DNA from 4 places in the Microbispora sp. CA-102843 genome. Region 3 is predicted to be linked to each of the others. Evidence: predicted binding sites of a transcription regulator. Region 3 holds the regulator's gene; each other region holds the start of a gene.
The links. The regulator LexA, encoded in region 3, represses DNA repair genes until DNA is damaged. The targets are predictions, from matches to a motif close to TCGAACANNTGTTCGA.

Region 1 (3,482 bases), 4.4 Mb from region 3:
CTGCTGACCGGCGGGATCACCAAACGCGAGATCATGGAGCTGGGCTGCGACCCGGGCTCCATCGCCTTCCACACGCTCGGCATGGACGACTTCGTCCTCCCGCCTCTGCCCAACCATCTTTTCGCCCGCGACACCTCCTGCTGGGTGTACGACGGGGTATCGATCAACGCGATGCGCAAGAAGGCGCGCAGGCGGGAGACCGTCAACTACGAGGCGGTCTACCGGTGGCACCCGCTGTTCGCCGCGGGATACGGCAACCCGGACGACGGCGGGTTCAACGTCTGGTACGAGGGCATGCGCATGGCTCCGGCCACCATCGAGGGCGGCGACGTCCTGGTGCTCGGCAACGGCGTCGTGCTCGTCGGCGTGAGCGAGCGCACCCAGCCGCAGGCCGTGGAGATGCTGGCGACCAACCTGTTCCGGGCGGGGTCGGCGGCCCGCATCGTGGCGCTCGATCTGCCCAAGACCCGTGCGTTCATGCACCTCGACACCGTGATGACCAACGTCGACGTGGGCGTGTTCACCAAGTACGCCGGGCTCGGCATGCTCCCGTCGTACACGATCGAGCCGGGCGACACCGACAAGGAGCTGAAGGTCACCGACCATCCGCCGGAGGACATGCACAAGGCCATCGCGCGGGCCCTCGGCCTGGACGACATCAAGGTCCTCACGCCGACACAGGACGTGCACGCGGCCGAGCGCGAGCAGTGGGACGACGGCTGCAACGTGCTGGCGCTGGAACCCGGCGTGGTCGTGGCCTACGAGCGCAACACCACGACCAACAACCACCTGCGCAGGCACGGAATCGAGGTCATCACGATCCGCGGCAGCGAGCTCGGCCGCGGACGCGGCGGGCCGCGGTGCATGAGCTGCCCTCTGGAGCGAGACCCCGCCTGATCACGCGACGCGCGGCGAGGACCGGGCGGTCAGGGTCGGGGCGGGGCGCTCGCCGCGTTCACCGACAGGCGTACCGCGAGGGTGCGGCCCGGTCCTGCGCGCGGCCGGTCATCGGACGGTGCCGGCCGAAGGCGCGAGCCGGACCAACGGTGTCGGCCCAAGGCGCGAGCCGGACCATGGGCGGAGATGGAGGTCAGCCGGCCATGGGCAGGGTGGGGCGGCCGGGCAGGCCGAGGATCGACTCGACCTCGCCGACGAACCTGTCCGCCTCCGCTATGATCTCCTCTGCGTCGTTCTGCGTGACGGCGCGGACCATGCCGGCCTCGGCCGCCGCACGCTTGGTCGCGCTCACCGCGAAGTAGGCCGCCCAGTCCGCGAGCTTGGGCTCGGCCTCCGGCAGCAGCTCCCAGGCGCTGCGCAGCCGCCGCCTGCGGCCGTCCATCGGCCGCGGACGGGCCGCGAGGATCCCGGCGGCCGCACGGAGGGCCGCCAGGTGGGCCGAGACGTAGCGGTCCGCGGGGGTGGGCCCGACGGTGGCGTCGGCGAGGCATGCCCTGGCGTCCGCGAGGTGTGCCAGAACCGCCTGCGAGAGCCGGGGCCCGCTCTTCTGATCGTCGTTCTGCTCAGTCATGCCCGCCTCCTTGAGTCGTGGCACTCCGGCGAAGGTCGCCGGTGACTTCACAGTCGCAGACCGCACCGACAATTTCGCCGGCCGGGAGATCCCGTGAACCGCTCGAGATCACCCGACGCTTTCTCAGGCTCCCGTGGGCGGCCGGACGAGGAGCTTCCCCTCTCCCCGTCCGGCCCACGCCGCGGGCCGTGCCGCATCCGTCTCCGCCGACGACGAAGGCACGAATCCAACGGGGTGGGCGCGAGCCGCGAGTCCCACGCCCACTCCATCGAACATAGATTCGATCATGCCCTCTGTCAAGGCTGTCAACGAATATGTGTTCGAGGACCGCGTTCGATACGCGGGCGGGAGACGGCGGAGGGGCCCCGCGCGACCACCTCGCGCGGGGCCCCTCCGGGGATGGCTCTAGCGCCTGAAAGCACCCCTGACGTGCACCGGGACGCCCTTGCCGAGCATGCCAGGCAGGATCTCGGCCACGTTCATGGGCAGCCGCACGCAGCCGTGCGACGCCGGGTAGAGCGGCACCGACAGCGCGCCGTGGAGCGCGATGCCGCCGTTGAAGAAGATCGGGTTGTAGAGCTGCCCGAGGTAGGACCGGTGCCAGCCCTTGACCCTCCAGGTGGTCTTGTAGTCGCCGGTGGGCGTGCGGGCGCTGCCGGAGAACCGCTGCCGCTTGCCGTTCCAGGTGGCGTACTCGGTGTAGGGGATGCCGCTGCCACTGGAGATGTGGCTGATCAGCACCGGCGTGCCACCTCGGTACAGAACCATCACCTGCTTGGTCAGGTTCACCTCGACGCGGGTCGCCTTGCCCCCGGGCACCAGGACCTTGGGCGCCCGGGGGTTCTCCAGCGCCTTCCAGGTGCGGGCGGCCACCGTGCTGGTCGGCTGGATCCCCTGCACCTTCTGGAACGCCCAGACCGCCATCAGCGTGGTCCCGCCGTAGCTGCCGTCGGCGCTGCCGGGCATGTACCCGAGCTCCTTAAGCCGGGCCTGCAGCGCCTTCACGGCGGAGCCCTTGGCGCCGAGCTTGAGCGTCTTGCCCGGCGCGGAGAACGGCGGGTAGGCGGTGGCGCGGGCGGGCACGGCGCCCCGCGCCGGGAGCGCCGAGTACGCCGGGAGCACGGTTCCCGTGGTCACGGCCCCCGCCGCCGCGGCGGTGCCCGCCTGCGCCGTGCCGGTGACGCCGGCCGTCGCGAACGTCACGGCCCCCACCGCGACGAGCGTGGCCGCGGCCAGTCGCCGTCGACCCCTCATCATGACCAACCCCTCATAAGCCCGATTCTCGGTCAAAGGACCCACCTTACGATCCGATTGTGAGCCGCGTGATCATAAGTGGCCATAATCGGCCGCGTATGTCCTGGCAATCCGTTTAGAGTGACCGGGTGGCAGAAAAGTTGCATCCGAACGTCGTCCGGGTCCAGGAGGCCCTGCGGGCCCACGAGGTGACGGCCGAGGTCGTCCTGCTGGACGAGGCCGCCCCGACGGCCGCCACGGCGGCGGCCCAGCTCGGCTGCGAGGTCGGCGCGATCGCCAACAGCCTGATCTTCGACGCGGACGGCGCGCCTCTGCTGGTGCTGACCAGCGGCGCCCACCGGGTGAACACCGATCTGATCGCGCGGCTCGTGGGCGCGGCGAAGGTGCGGCGGGCCACGCCGGAGTTCGTCCGCGAGCACACCGGGCAGCCCATCGGCGGCGTCGCCCCGGTCGGGCACCCCGCGCCCGTACGGACACTGGTGGACGTCTGGCTGAGCAAGCACGACGTCGTGTGGGCCGCCGCGGGCCACCCCCACACGGTCTTCCCCACGTCCTACGACGAACTGCTGCGCATCACCGAGGGCACTGCCGCCGAGGTGGAGTGACGGCTGCCGGACCGGCCCGGCGTCGTTTTGCTAGTGTGCGTCGAGTGATCCGACTGCGACGGGTGGGCCCCGACCGGTTCAGGGCGGTGCTGGAC
Region 2 (3,482 bases), 2.2 Mb from region 3:
CGTGGCTCTCGGCCTCGCCGATCTGCCAGCCGAAGTTCATCGTGCCGAGGCAGATCCGGCTGACGAGGAGACCGGTCCGCCCCAAACGGGTGTATTCCATGCGCCGACCGTAGGAACCGGGGGACGGTCTCCGTTAACCGTTCGAGCGTGCTCGAATGGACGGGTGATCCGGATCGAGTTCGCCCCCGCCGACCTGCTGCGGCTCAGGTTCGCGCACAGCCCGATGGCGGAGGTCGTGGCCAGTTGCCTCGCGCTGCGCTCCCGCTCGGCGCGCCTGGTCCCCGTGTCCTGGCGGGCCCGGGCCGAGCCGCTGCTGCGGATCCTGACCACACTCCGCCCGCTGGTCCCGGGCCCCACCGGTTATGTGCCGGACTTCCTCACCCCGGCGCCGTCCACCACCCGCCCGACCCTGGAGCAGGAGCTGCGGGTGGTGGCCGCCACCCCGCTCGACCAGGTCGCGTCCGAGGTGGACCGGGCCTGGGCCGGGTACGGTGCGCCGCCGGAGGTCGAGCGCTTCTCGACCGACCCGGCGGGCGCGCTGGCCGTGACGGTGCGGGAGATCCGGCGCTACTTCTCGTCGCTGATCGCGCCGAGCTGGCCGCGGCTGCGCGCGCTCGCGGAGGGCGAGCTGACCCGCCGGGGGCTGCTCGCCGCCGAGCGAGGGCCGCGGGCGCTGCTGACGGACCTGCACCCGCGCCTCGACTGGGACGGCGAGGCGCTGCGGCTGGCGTACGCCAAGGACGGCGAGTTCGGCCTGGACGGGCACCCGCTCACGCTGCTGCCGACCGGGTTCACCGGCACGCACGTGTACACGCTGGCCGACACCCCGTCGGGGCGTGCGCTGTGGTACGCGCCGCGCGGCCACGGCCGGTTGTGGGACCGGCCCGTGCCGGCCGAGCCGCCGGCGGCGCTGGCCGCCCTGCTCGGCCCGACCCGCGCGGGCGTGCTCGCTCTGCTGGCCGAGCCGTCCAGCACGGGGGAGGTCGCCGCCGCCCTCCGGCTGGCCCCGGCGACCGCCTCCCACCACCTGACCACGCTGCGGGACGCCGGGCTGGTGACCGGCGAGCGGGAGGGCCGCCGGTTGCGCTACCGGCGCACCGGCCTCGGCGAACAGCTCGCCGGGGAGAGTCAGGCGCCGTAGACCGGCTCGGGCGCGGCGGCGCGGGCGAGCAGCTTCGCCACCTCCGGCCCGATCTCGGCGGGGTCCCAGCGGGCACCCCTGTCGGCGACCGGGCCGTGCCGGAAGCCCTCCATGACGCAGATCCGGCCGCCCTCGACCTCGAAGACCCGGCCGGTGACATCCTTCGACTCGGCCGAGCCGAGCCAGACCACCAGCGGGGAGACGTTCTCCGGGGCCATCGCGTCGAACCCGCCCTCCCCGGGGGCGGCCATCGTCTCCGCGAAGACCTGCTCGGTCATCCGCGTACGGGCGGCCGGGGCGATGGCGTTGACGGTCACGCCGTAGCGGCCGAGCTCGGCCGCCGCGACCAGGGTCAGGCCCACGATGCCGGCCTTGGCCGCCGAGTAGTTGCCCTGTCCCACGCTGCCGAGCAGGCCGGCGCCCGACGAGGTGTTCACCACCCGCGCGTCCACCGGGCGGCCGGCCTTCGACTCGGCGCGCCAGTGCAGCCCGGCATGCTTGAGCGGCAGGAAGTGGCCCTTCAGGTGCACGCGGATCACCGCGTCCCACTCCTCCTCCGACAGGTTGACCAGCATGCGGTCGCGGAGGAACCCGGCGTTGTTGACCAGCACGTCGAGGCGGCCGAAGCGCTCGATCGCGGTCGCCACCAGCCGCCGCGCGCCCTCGTCGGTGGCGATGTCGGACCGGTCGGCCACCGCCTCGCCGCCCAGCGCGCGGATCTCCTCGGCCACCTCCTGGGCGGGACCTTCCGATCCGCCCTCGCCGGACAGGCTTACCCCGAGGTCGTTCACCACGACCTTCGCGCCCTGGCGGGCGAACTCCAGCGCGTGCGCCCGGCCGAGGCCGCGCCCCGCGCCGGTCACGATCACGACTCGGTCCCTGCAGATCATCTCGGTCCCCTTCAATCGGACAGCTCAATCGGACAGCTTCACTCGGACAGCGGGCGTCGCCCGGAGCGACCCACTCTGCTAGCTTAATTTCTAACAAATGTTAGATGGAAAGGTGACGTATGGGAATCTCGACCAGCCGTCACGGCGAGGGCGTCGCCGAAGTCGTGATGGACGCCCCACCGGTCAACGCGCTGACCGTACGCGGATGGTTCGAGCTCGCCGACGCCGTACGGGAGGCCGGGCGCGACCCGGCGACCCGCGTCGTGGTGCTGCGGGCCGAGGGTCGCGGGTTCAACGCCGGCGTGGACATCAAGGAGATGCAGGCGACCAGCGGGTTCGACGCGCTGGTGGGCGCCAACCGCGGCTGCTACGCGGCGTTCGCGGCGGTCTACGAGTGCGAGGTCCCCGTGGTCGCGGCCGTGCACGGCTTCTGCCTGGGCGGCGGGGTGGGGCTGGCCGGCAACGCCGACGTCGTGGTGGCCTCCGACGACGCCTACTTCGGCCTGCCGGAGGTGGAGCGGGGCGCGCTCGGCGCGGCCACCCACCTCGCCCGGCTGGTGCCCCAGCACCTGATGCGCGCAATGGTCTACACGTGCCGCAACGTCACCGCCGCCGAGTTGCACGCCTTCGGCTCGGTGCTGGAGGTCGTGCCGCGTGAGCAGTTGCGTGACACGGCGCTGGAGGTGGCGGCGCAGATCGCCGCCAAGGACCCGTACGTCATCCGGCGGGCCAAGGAGTCGCTCAACGGCATCGACCCGGTCGACGTCAAGCGCAGCTACCGGTTCGAGCAGGGCTTCACGTTCGAGCTCAACCTCATGGGCGCAGGCGACCGGCACCGGGACGCCTTCGTCGCGGAAGGAGGCCGGTGATGGGCGTCGTCACCTCGATCGAGGAGATCGTCGGCTCCCTGGAGAGCGGCATGACGATCGGCATCGGCGGCTGGGGTTCCCGGCGCAAGCCGATGGCGCTGGTGCGGGCCATCTACCGGTCCGCGCTGACGGACCTGACGATCGTGTCGTACGGCGGGCCGGACGTGGGCCTGCTCTGCGCGGCGGGCAAGGTGCGCCGGGTCGTCGCGCCGTTCGTGACGCTCGACTCGATCGCCCTCGAACCGCACTTCCGGGCGGCCCGGCAGCGCGGGGCGGTCGAGTTCACCGAGTATGACGAGGGCATGTTCATGTTCGGCCTGCTCGCGGCGGCGCACCGGCTGCCGTTCCTGCCGACGCGGGCCGGGCTCGGCTCGGACGTCATGCGGATGAACCCCGGCCTGCGCACGGTCCGCTCGCCGTACGACGACGGGGAGGAACTCGTCGCGGTGCCCGCGCTCACGATGGACGTGGCGCTCGTGCACATGGACGTGGCCGACACCCGGGGCAACGGCCGCTACCTCGGCCCCGATCCGTACATGGACGACCTGTTCGCCAAGGCGGCCGGGCGGTGCTTCGTGTCCT
Region 3 (3,482 bases):
TGGGGCTGCGGCGACCAGTCGCGTGACTGGCGGCTGGCGGCCGAGCGCGCGGGCAACGCCATCCTGTCCGTGCAGCCCAACTGGCTGATCTTCGTGGAGGGCGTGAGCTGCCCGAGTGGCGGCCTGTCCAACGTCTGGGACAACGACACCAGCAACGACGAGGACTGTGGCTGGTGGGGCGGCAACCTCACCAAGGCCGGGCAGTACCCGGTGCGGCTGAACGTGGCCAACCGGCTCGTCTACTCGCCCCACGAGTACGCCACGTCGGTCTACCACCAGACGTGGTTCGACGACCCGTCGTACCCGGCCAACATGCCGGCCATCTGGGACAAGTACTGGGGCTACCTGTACAAGCAGAACATCGCGCCGATCATGGTGGGCGAGTTCGGCACCACGCTGGCCAGCAACATCGACAAGGTCTGGCTCCAGGAGCTCATGAAGTACATGGGCAGCGGGGTGAACGGCATGTCGTTTACCTACTGGTCGTGGAACCCCAACTCGGGTGACACGGGCGGCATCCTGAAGGACGACTGGGCGACGGTCGACCAGGCCAAGCAGAGCATCATCTCGCCCTACCTGATCCCGCCGACGGGAGGCAACCCGACGCCGCCGGTGTCGCCCTCGGCCTCGCCGAGCGTGTCCCCTTCGGCGTCTCCGTCGAGGTCTCCCTCCGCGTCGCCGTCGGCGTCCCCGTCCGCGTCTCCCTCGTCGCCTGGCGGGAAGACGTGCACCGCCACGTACAAGGTCGCCAACGAGTATCCCGGCGGCTTCCAGGGCGAGGTCACGGTCAAGGCGGGCTCCTCGGCGATCTCCGCCTGGACCGTGAAGTGGGCCTTCCCGAACGGCCAGAGCATCAGCCAGCTCTGGAACGGCACGCTCAGCGCGAGCGGCTCCAACGTCACGGTGACGAATCTGTCCTACAACGGCGCGCTGGGCGCCGGGGCCTCGACCACGTTCGGCTTCAACGGAAGCTGGTCGGGCACCAACGGCGTTCCGTCGCCGGTGAGCTGCACCGCCTCCTGACGGCGAACTGAACACGGCACAGGACAAGCCCGGCGCTCTCGTGAGCGCCGGGCTTGTCCCTGTGCGGCGTCCGGAACCGGTGGACGGCTACAGCTTGCGCAGGACGGCCGTGACCTTGCCGAGCACGGTGGCCTCGTCACCGGGGATCGGCTCGTAGTTGGGGTTGTGCGGCACCAGCCACACGTGCCCGTCCTTGCGCTTGAACGTCTTCACGGTGGCCTCGCCGTCGATCATGGCGGCCACGATGTCGCCGTTGTCGGCGACCGGCTGCTGCCGCACCACGACCCAGTCGCCGTCGGCGATGGCGGCCTCGATCATCGAGTCGCCGGAGACCTGGAGCAGGAACAGCGTGCCCTCGCCCACGAGTTGCTTGGGCAGCGCGAACACGTCCTCGATGCTCTGCTCGGCGAGGATGGGACCACCGGCCGCGATGCGGCCGACCAGCGGCACGTAGGCCGCGGTGGGCCGGTTGAACCCGGCCTCCTCCTCGGAGGTCGCGTCGGGATCAACCCACAGCACCGGCTCGCCCGGCAGCCGGACCTCCAGGGCCCGGGGCCGATGCGGGTCACGCCGGAGGTAGCCCTTACGCTGGAGCGCCGTGAGCTGGTGCGACACGCTGGAGGTGCTGGTCAGCTGGACCGCTTCCCCGATCTCCCGCATGGACGGCGGATAGCCGCGCTGCTGGACCGAGTCGCGGATCACCTCGAGGATCTTCCGCTGCCTGGGGGTGAGGCCAAGCGAGTCGCGCCTGCGAACCGCGAGGTCGCTGACGCCATCCGCTTGCTCACTTCGGTCACTCACGATGCCACCTCTCGATCCGTGTTCCTCATGTCGCACAGAGCGACCGTACCGCGATTCAAGATCACCGTCAAACAATTGTTCGATATCCAGCGAAATCGCCGATCTCGACGTCCACCTCATCGTACGGGAGTTCGATCGATCCCGTGTTCGATTTACCCGATCTTCTCTGGTCGCTGTACGCCCAGGTCAGAAGCCCTACGGAAATCGGGCGAGAAAGGGCGCGTAAAGGGCGTATTCCCCGACGTGAGGGGCAGTTGAGGCAGCCGTGACTGGGGGCGCGACACGCGCGCCGAACAGGCACTTCCCCTCCCGTCGCCGGTTCGACTTGCGTTCAAGGTCGGGCACTCCTACGGTTGGACCACAACATCTAGTAGTCACAGCGGTGTAAGTTCACCACACCTTGTGTTCGGGATGTACGTTCAGGGAGGCGATGAAGTGCACTGTCCGTTCTGTCGCCACCCGGACACCCGGGTCGTGGACAGCCGTGCGGCCGAGGACGGGGCGGCGATCCGCCGCCGGCGCACCTGCCCCGAGTGCGGGCGCAGGTTCACCACCCAGGAGACCGTGCTGCTGATGGTGAGCAAGCGCAGCGGGGTCACCGAGCCGTTCTCCCGGGAGAAGGTCATCGCCGGCGTACGGCGGGCCTGCCAGGGGCGCCCGGTCGGCGAGGACTCCCTCGCCCAGCTCGGGCAGCGCGTCGAGGAGAGCATCCGGGGCACCGGCGCGGCCGAGATCGCCTCCCACGAGGTGGGCCTGGCCATCCTGGGCCCGCTCCGCGACCTCGACGAGGTGGCCTACCTGCGTTTCGCGTCGGTCTATCGGGGATTCGAGACGCTGGCCGACTTCGAGATGGAGATCGAGCAGCTCCGGGCGGCCAGAGGCGACCGGGAGCCGATCGAGGACTGAGCGCCTCCTCCCGGGGAGACCGGGACGGGGCGGAGGCGGCGGCACGGCGTGGGTGCGGTGGCCGCGGCGCGACGATGAGTTTGTAACGAGCGTGGTCCGAAAGAGGGGCTCCACCGGGCCCTGGGAGGGGGAAGTCATGACGGAGACCGTGAGCGGCACCGTATCGGGCGCAGGGGGCCGGGCCGGCAAGCGCCCGCGCAAGGGCCTGAAGATGAAGCGCGTCTTCACCACCCCGGGTGTCCACCCGTACGACGAGGTCCGCTGGGAGCGGCGCGACGTCGTGATGACGAACTGGCGGGACGGCTCGGTCAACTTCGAGCAGCACGGCGTGGAGTTCCCGGACTTCTGGTCGGTCAACGCGGCCAACATCGTCACCACCAAGTACTTCCGCGGGGCGGTGGGCACCCCGCAGCGCGAGTCGAGCCTCAAGCAGCTCGTCGACCGGGTGGTTGGCGTCTACACCAGGACCGGCGTCGAGAACGGCTACTTCGCTTCCGAGGAGGACGCGGAGATCTTCGACCACGAGCTCAAGCACGCCCTGATCCACCAGATCTTCAGCTTCAACTCCCCGGTGTGGTTCAACGTCGGCACCCGCTCGCCCCAGCAGGTGAGCGCCTGCTTCATCCTGGCCGTGGACGACACGATGGAGTCGATCCTCGACTGGTACAAGGAAGAGGGCGTCATCTTCAAGGGCGGCTCCGGCTCCGGGGTCAACCTCTCCCGCATCCGCTCGTCCAAGGAACTGCTGTCCA
Region 4 (3,482 bases), 2.7 Mb from region 3:
CGCACCGGCGCCGTCCCGGCGGCCGCACCGCCCGTATCCGCAGGCAGGTGCTCGACGCGGTCCTCGCGGAGCTCGGAGAGCACGGTTATGACGGGCTCACCATGGACGCCGTCGCCGCCCGCTCGGGTGTGCACCGCGCGACGGTGTACCGGCGCTGGGGAGACGTCGGCGGCCTGCTCGCCGACGTCCTGGACGCGGCGGGCGACGACGCCTGGCAACCCCCGGACACCGGCTCCCTGGAGGGTGACCTGGCGGCGCTGAACCACGAGATCCAGGACGCGCTGACCGCGCAGCCGCCGATCATGGCGGCCCTGATCGCCGCCTCGTTCCGCTCCGAGCAGGCCGACCACGCCCAACGGCGGCTCTGGGAGGACCGGTACGCCCGCTGCGAGGTCATCGTCCGCCGGGCAGTCGAGCGCGCCGAACTCCCGCCGCGCACCGGCGCTCGGCGACTGCTCATCGCCGCCACCGCGCCCCTGTATCACCAGCTGGTGCTTCTCCGCACGCCACCCGATCCGGACCTGCCCGGCCAGGCGGCCAGAACCGCGGCCCTCGCCGCATCCGCCGGCGCCTTCGCCGAGCCCCCGCCGGTCGGCGACACCTGACGGGCCCGGTCCGGCCGCCCGGCCGATCCGCATCGGTACGCGCGCTGCTCGACCACGGACCAGGAGCCGGAAAGCCGCTCGGTGGCGTTGTGCGCGCCGGGTGCACGCGGATCTCCTCAGAGAAGATCTCCGCGCGCGGGTGAAAGCGCGGCCACCTAAAGGAGCGTGAGCTGTTCGGGCGTCGTGGCCGGTGCGGGCGGGGGGAGGGGGCGCTCGCCGGGCCGGTGCCCACGGGCGCCGCGAGCCCCTGCTGCTCGATCGCCGCGCGGGGCCGACCGGCCGATGCCGTGCTCGCGGGCGAGCGCGCGCACGGCCTGACCGATCCGTTCCTGGTACGCCTTGGGGGCGTAGGCGCCCCGGCCGTACAGCTCCAGGTAGCGGGGGACGAGCCGGGGGTGCTCGCGCGACAGCCAGGCCATGAACCACTCGCGCGCGCCCGGCCGCAGGTGGAGCACGATCGGTGTGATGTGTGTCGCGCCGGTCTCGGCGATGCTGCGCACGGTGGTCTCCAGCGCCCGCGGGGAGTCGCAGAGATAGGGGAGGATCGGCGCCATGAGCACGCCGCACGGGATGCCGTGCTCGTTCAGGGTGGCGCACACCTCCAGCCGCTTGCGCGGCGAGGGCGTCCCCGGCTCGACGGCCCGCCACAGCGACTCGTCGGTGAATCCGACCGAGACGGCCGTGCTGACGTCGGTCACCTCTGCCGCCTCGGCGAGCAGCCCGAGGTCGCGCAGGATCAGCGAGCCCTTGGTGAGGATCGAGAACGGGTTGCGGGCGTCCCGCAGGGCCGCGAGGATGCCCGGCATCAGCCGGTAGCGACCCTCGGCCCGCTGGTAGCAGTCGACGTTGGTCCCCATCGCGACGGGGTGCCCGCCCCACCGGGGCGCCGCCAGCTCCCTGCGTACGAGGTCGGGGGCGTTGACCTTCACGACGATCTTCGAGTCGAAGTCCCGCCCGGAGTCCAGGTCGAGGTATTCGTGCGTCCTGCGGGCGAAGCAGTACGTGCACGCGTGGGTGCAGCCACGGTAGGGGTTGATCGTCCATTCGAACGGAACCCGGCTGGCCGAGGGAACCCGGTTGATGATCGACCGCGCCTGGATCTCGTAGAAGGTGACGCCACGGAACTCCGGGGTGTCGAAGGTCCGCGCCACGGCCGACCGGGCGAACAGGGGCGTCGTCTCGCCACGCCTGCTGTCATGCCCGCTGTCCCCCGTGTCCGTACCTACGTCGAGGCGCAGCCCGTCCCATCGCACCTTTCGATTAGAACAGAGGTTCGATGGAGATCGCAACGTGCAATGCGTCGTAAATCGCGGCCCTGGAAACGGCTAACGATCTTCATCGTTGGGCAGAACGTCGGCACATACCTTGCGTTCTGGGAGAGTTGCGCGATGGCCTGGTCGCAGGACGAAGAGCGGATGCTGGCGATGATCGAGCAGCATCTCACCGACGAGGACCCGAAGCTTGCGGCCAGACTCGAGTCGTTCAACGGCCGTGCGGGGCGAGGGCGACAGGGGCGGGGCGCGGGCCGCCACCGGCCGGGCCGCTCCACCGTGATCATCGCGGTGAGCTGGCTGCTCATCGCCACGTTGATCGCGACCCTGCTGGTCATGGCTCTGCGGCACGACGCCGCCGCGCTCCCCGTCTAGCGGCGCTACGCGGCCGGTGACGGCGCCCGTCATGTGCCGGCGCAGCCGGGCTCTGTCCGGACGAAGGGCGTGGTTTCGGCCAGTCGGTCGGCAAGGAAGCCGAGTTTCGTAAGACGTTCACCGAGGTCCCACCGCCGACCCGCCTCGCCTACCTGTCACTGATCGACTTCGTGCCCGGCCACGAGCGGTACGAGCACCTGACGACCATCGACATCGAGCCCGCGGGCGACCGCACGAATCTGCTCATGACGGTCGATCCCCTCCACGACGAAACCCGGACGCGGCAGCACCGCGCCCATCGCGGCAACGAGCTCGACAACCTCGAGGCCGCGATCAGCCGCCGCACCATGTGAAGGACGGGCCGGGGGAGCGCGGCGCGCAGCGCGGGGACGGGCTCGCCCTGACCTGACGTCAGGACAGGGACTTGAGGAAGTGCGCGGCGATCGGGGCGGCCACCTCGCCGCCCATGCCGCCGGCCTCCACGACGACGGCGAAGGCCAGGTCGCCGCGGAATCCCATGAACCAGGCGTGCGAGTCGAGTTTGGGTCCGGTGCCGAACTCGGCGGTCCCGGTCTTGCCCGCCGTCCCCGCGGGCAGTCCGGCGGCGTGGGCGGTGCCCTTGCTGACGACCGCCCGCATCATCGACCGCAGGCTCTTGACGACCTCCTCCGGAAGTTCCTTGGGAGCGGTCTTCTGCTCCAGCGAGGGCACCAGGGTGGGCGGCCGCCAGGAGCCGTCGGCCACCGCCGCCGCCACGGTCGCGATCACCAGCGGGCTGGCGGTGATCCTGGCCTGCCCGAACGACTCCGCGGCGAGCTCGGCGTCGCTGGTGGCCTTCGGCATGCTGCCGGGGGTCGCCGGGACGCCGATGCGCAGCGGCCGGTTGAAGCCCAGGTCCGTCGCCAGGTCGTACAGCTTGCGCGCGCCCAGCTTCTGGGCGGCGAGCGGGGCGAACGTCGTGTTGCACGAGTGGGCGTAGGAGTCGAGGAACGACAGCGACCCGAACGCCTCGTGGTCGGAGTTGCGGATCTTCAGCCCGCCGACGACCGCCTCCTTGGGGCAGGTCACCCGGCTCGACGGGGTCAGTCCCTCGGCCAGCAGCCCGGCGGCCGTGACCGTCTTGAACGTGGACCCGGGGGCGTACTTGCCGTCCAGCGCGCGGTTGAAGCCGCCCCTGTTGTTCACGACGGCGAGGATCTCGCCCGTCGAGGGTTTGACGGCGACGAGCGAG

Region 1: the regulator LexA is predicted to act here: its motif matches at 1,797-1,812, upstream of ACQEVJ_RS30930 (SAV_6107 family HEPN domain-containing protein).
Region 2: the regulator LexA is predicted to act here: its motif matches at 2,121-2,136, upstream of ACQEVJ_RS20790 (enoyl-CoA hydratase family protein).
Region 4: the regulator LexA is predicted to act here: its motif matches at 1,867-1,882, upstream of ACQEVJ_RS23250 (Rv2578c family radical SAM protein).

The regions. Positions count from the first base shown of each region.
Region 1 is NZ_JBNJNF010000001.1:6,678,847-6,682,328, forward strand. It holds gene ACQEVJ_RS30925 (arginine deiminase) at 1-897, shown strand, start outside; gene ACQEVJ_RS30930 (SAV_6107 family HEPN domain-containing protein) at 1,091-1,528, opposite strand; gene ACQEVJ_RS30935 (L,D-transpeptidase family protein) at 1,934-2,785, opposite strand; gene ACQEVJ_RS30940 (YbaK/EbsC family protein) at 2,911-3,387, shown strand; gene ACQEVJ_RS30945 (GNAT family N-acetyltransferase) at 3,432-3,482, shown strand, end outside.
Region 2 is NZ_JBNJNF010000001.1:4,502,521-4,506,002, forward strand. It holds gene ACQEVJ_RS20775 (aldo/keto reductase) at 1-100, opposite strand, end outside; gene ACQEVJ_RS20780 (ArsR/SmtB family transcription factor) at 164-1,141, shown strand; gene ACQEVJ_RS20785 (SDR family oxidoreductase) at 1,129-2,031, opposite strand; gene ACQEVJ_RS20790 (enoyl-CoA hydratase family protein) at 2,151-2,900, shown strand; gene ACQEVJ_RS20795 (CoA transferase subunit A) at 2,900-3,482, shown strand, end outside.
Region 3 is NZ_JBNJNF010000001.1:2,256,558-2,260,039, forward strand. It holds gene ACQEVJ_RS10535 (cellulase family glycosylhydrolase) at 1-1,023, shown strand, start outside; gene lexA (transcriptional repressor LexA) at 1,111-1,827, opposite strand; gene nrdR (transcriptional regulator NrdR) at 2,260-2,730, shown strand; gene ACQEVJ_RS10550 (vitamin B12-dependent ribonucleotide reductase) at 2,867-3,482, shown strand, end outside.
Region 4 is NZ_JBNJNF010000001.1:4,995,645-4,999,126, reverse strand. It holds gene ACQEVJ_RS23255 (TetR/AcrR family transcriptional regulator) at 1-605, shown strand, start outside; gene ACQEVJ_RS23250 (Rv2578c family radical SAM protein) at 761-1,858, opposite strand; gene ACQEVJ_RS23245 (DUF3040 domain-containing protein) at 1,994-2,251, shown strand; gene ACQEVJ_RS23240 (hypothetical protein) at 2,422-2,604, shown strand; gene ACQEVJ_RS23235 (penicillin-binding transpeptidase domain-containing protein) at 2,663-3,482, opposite strand, start outside.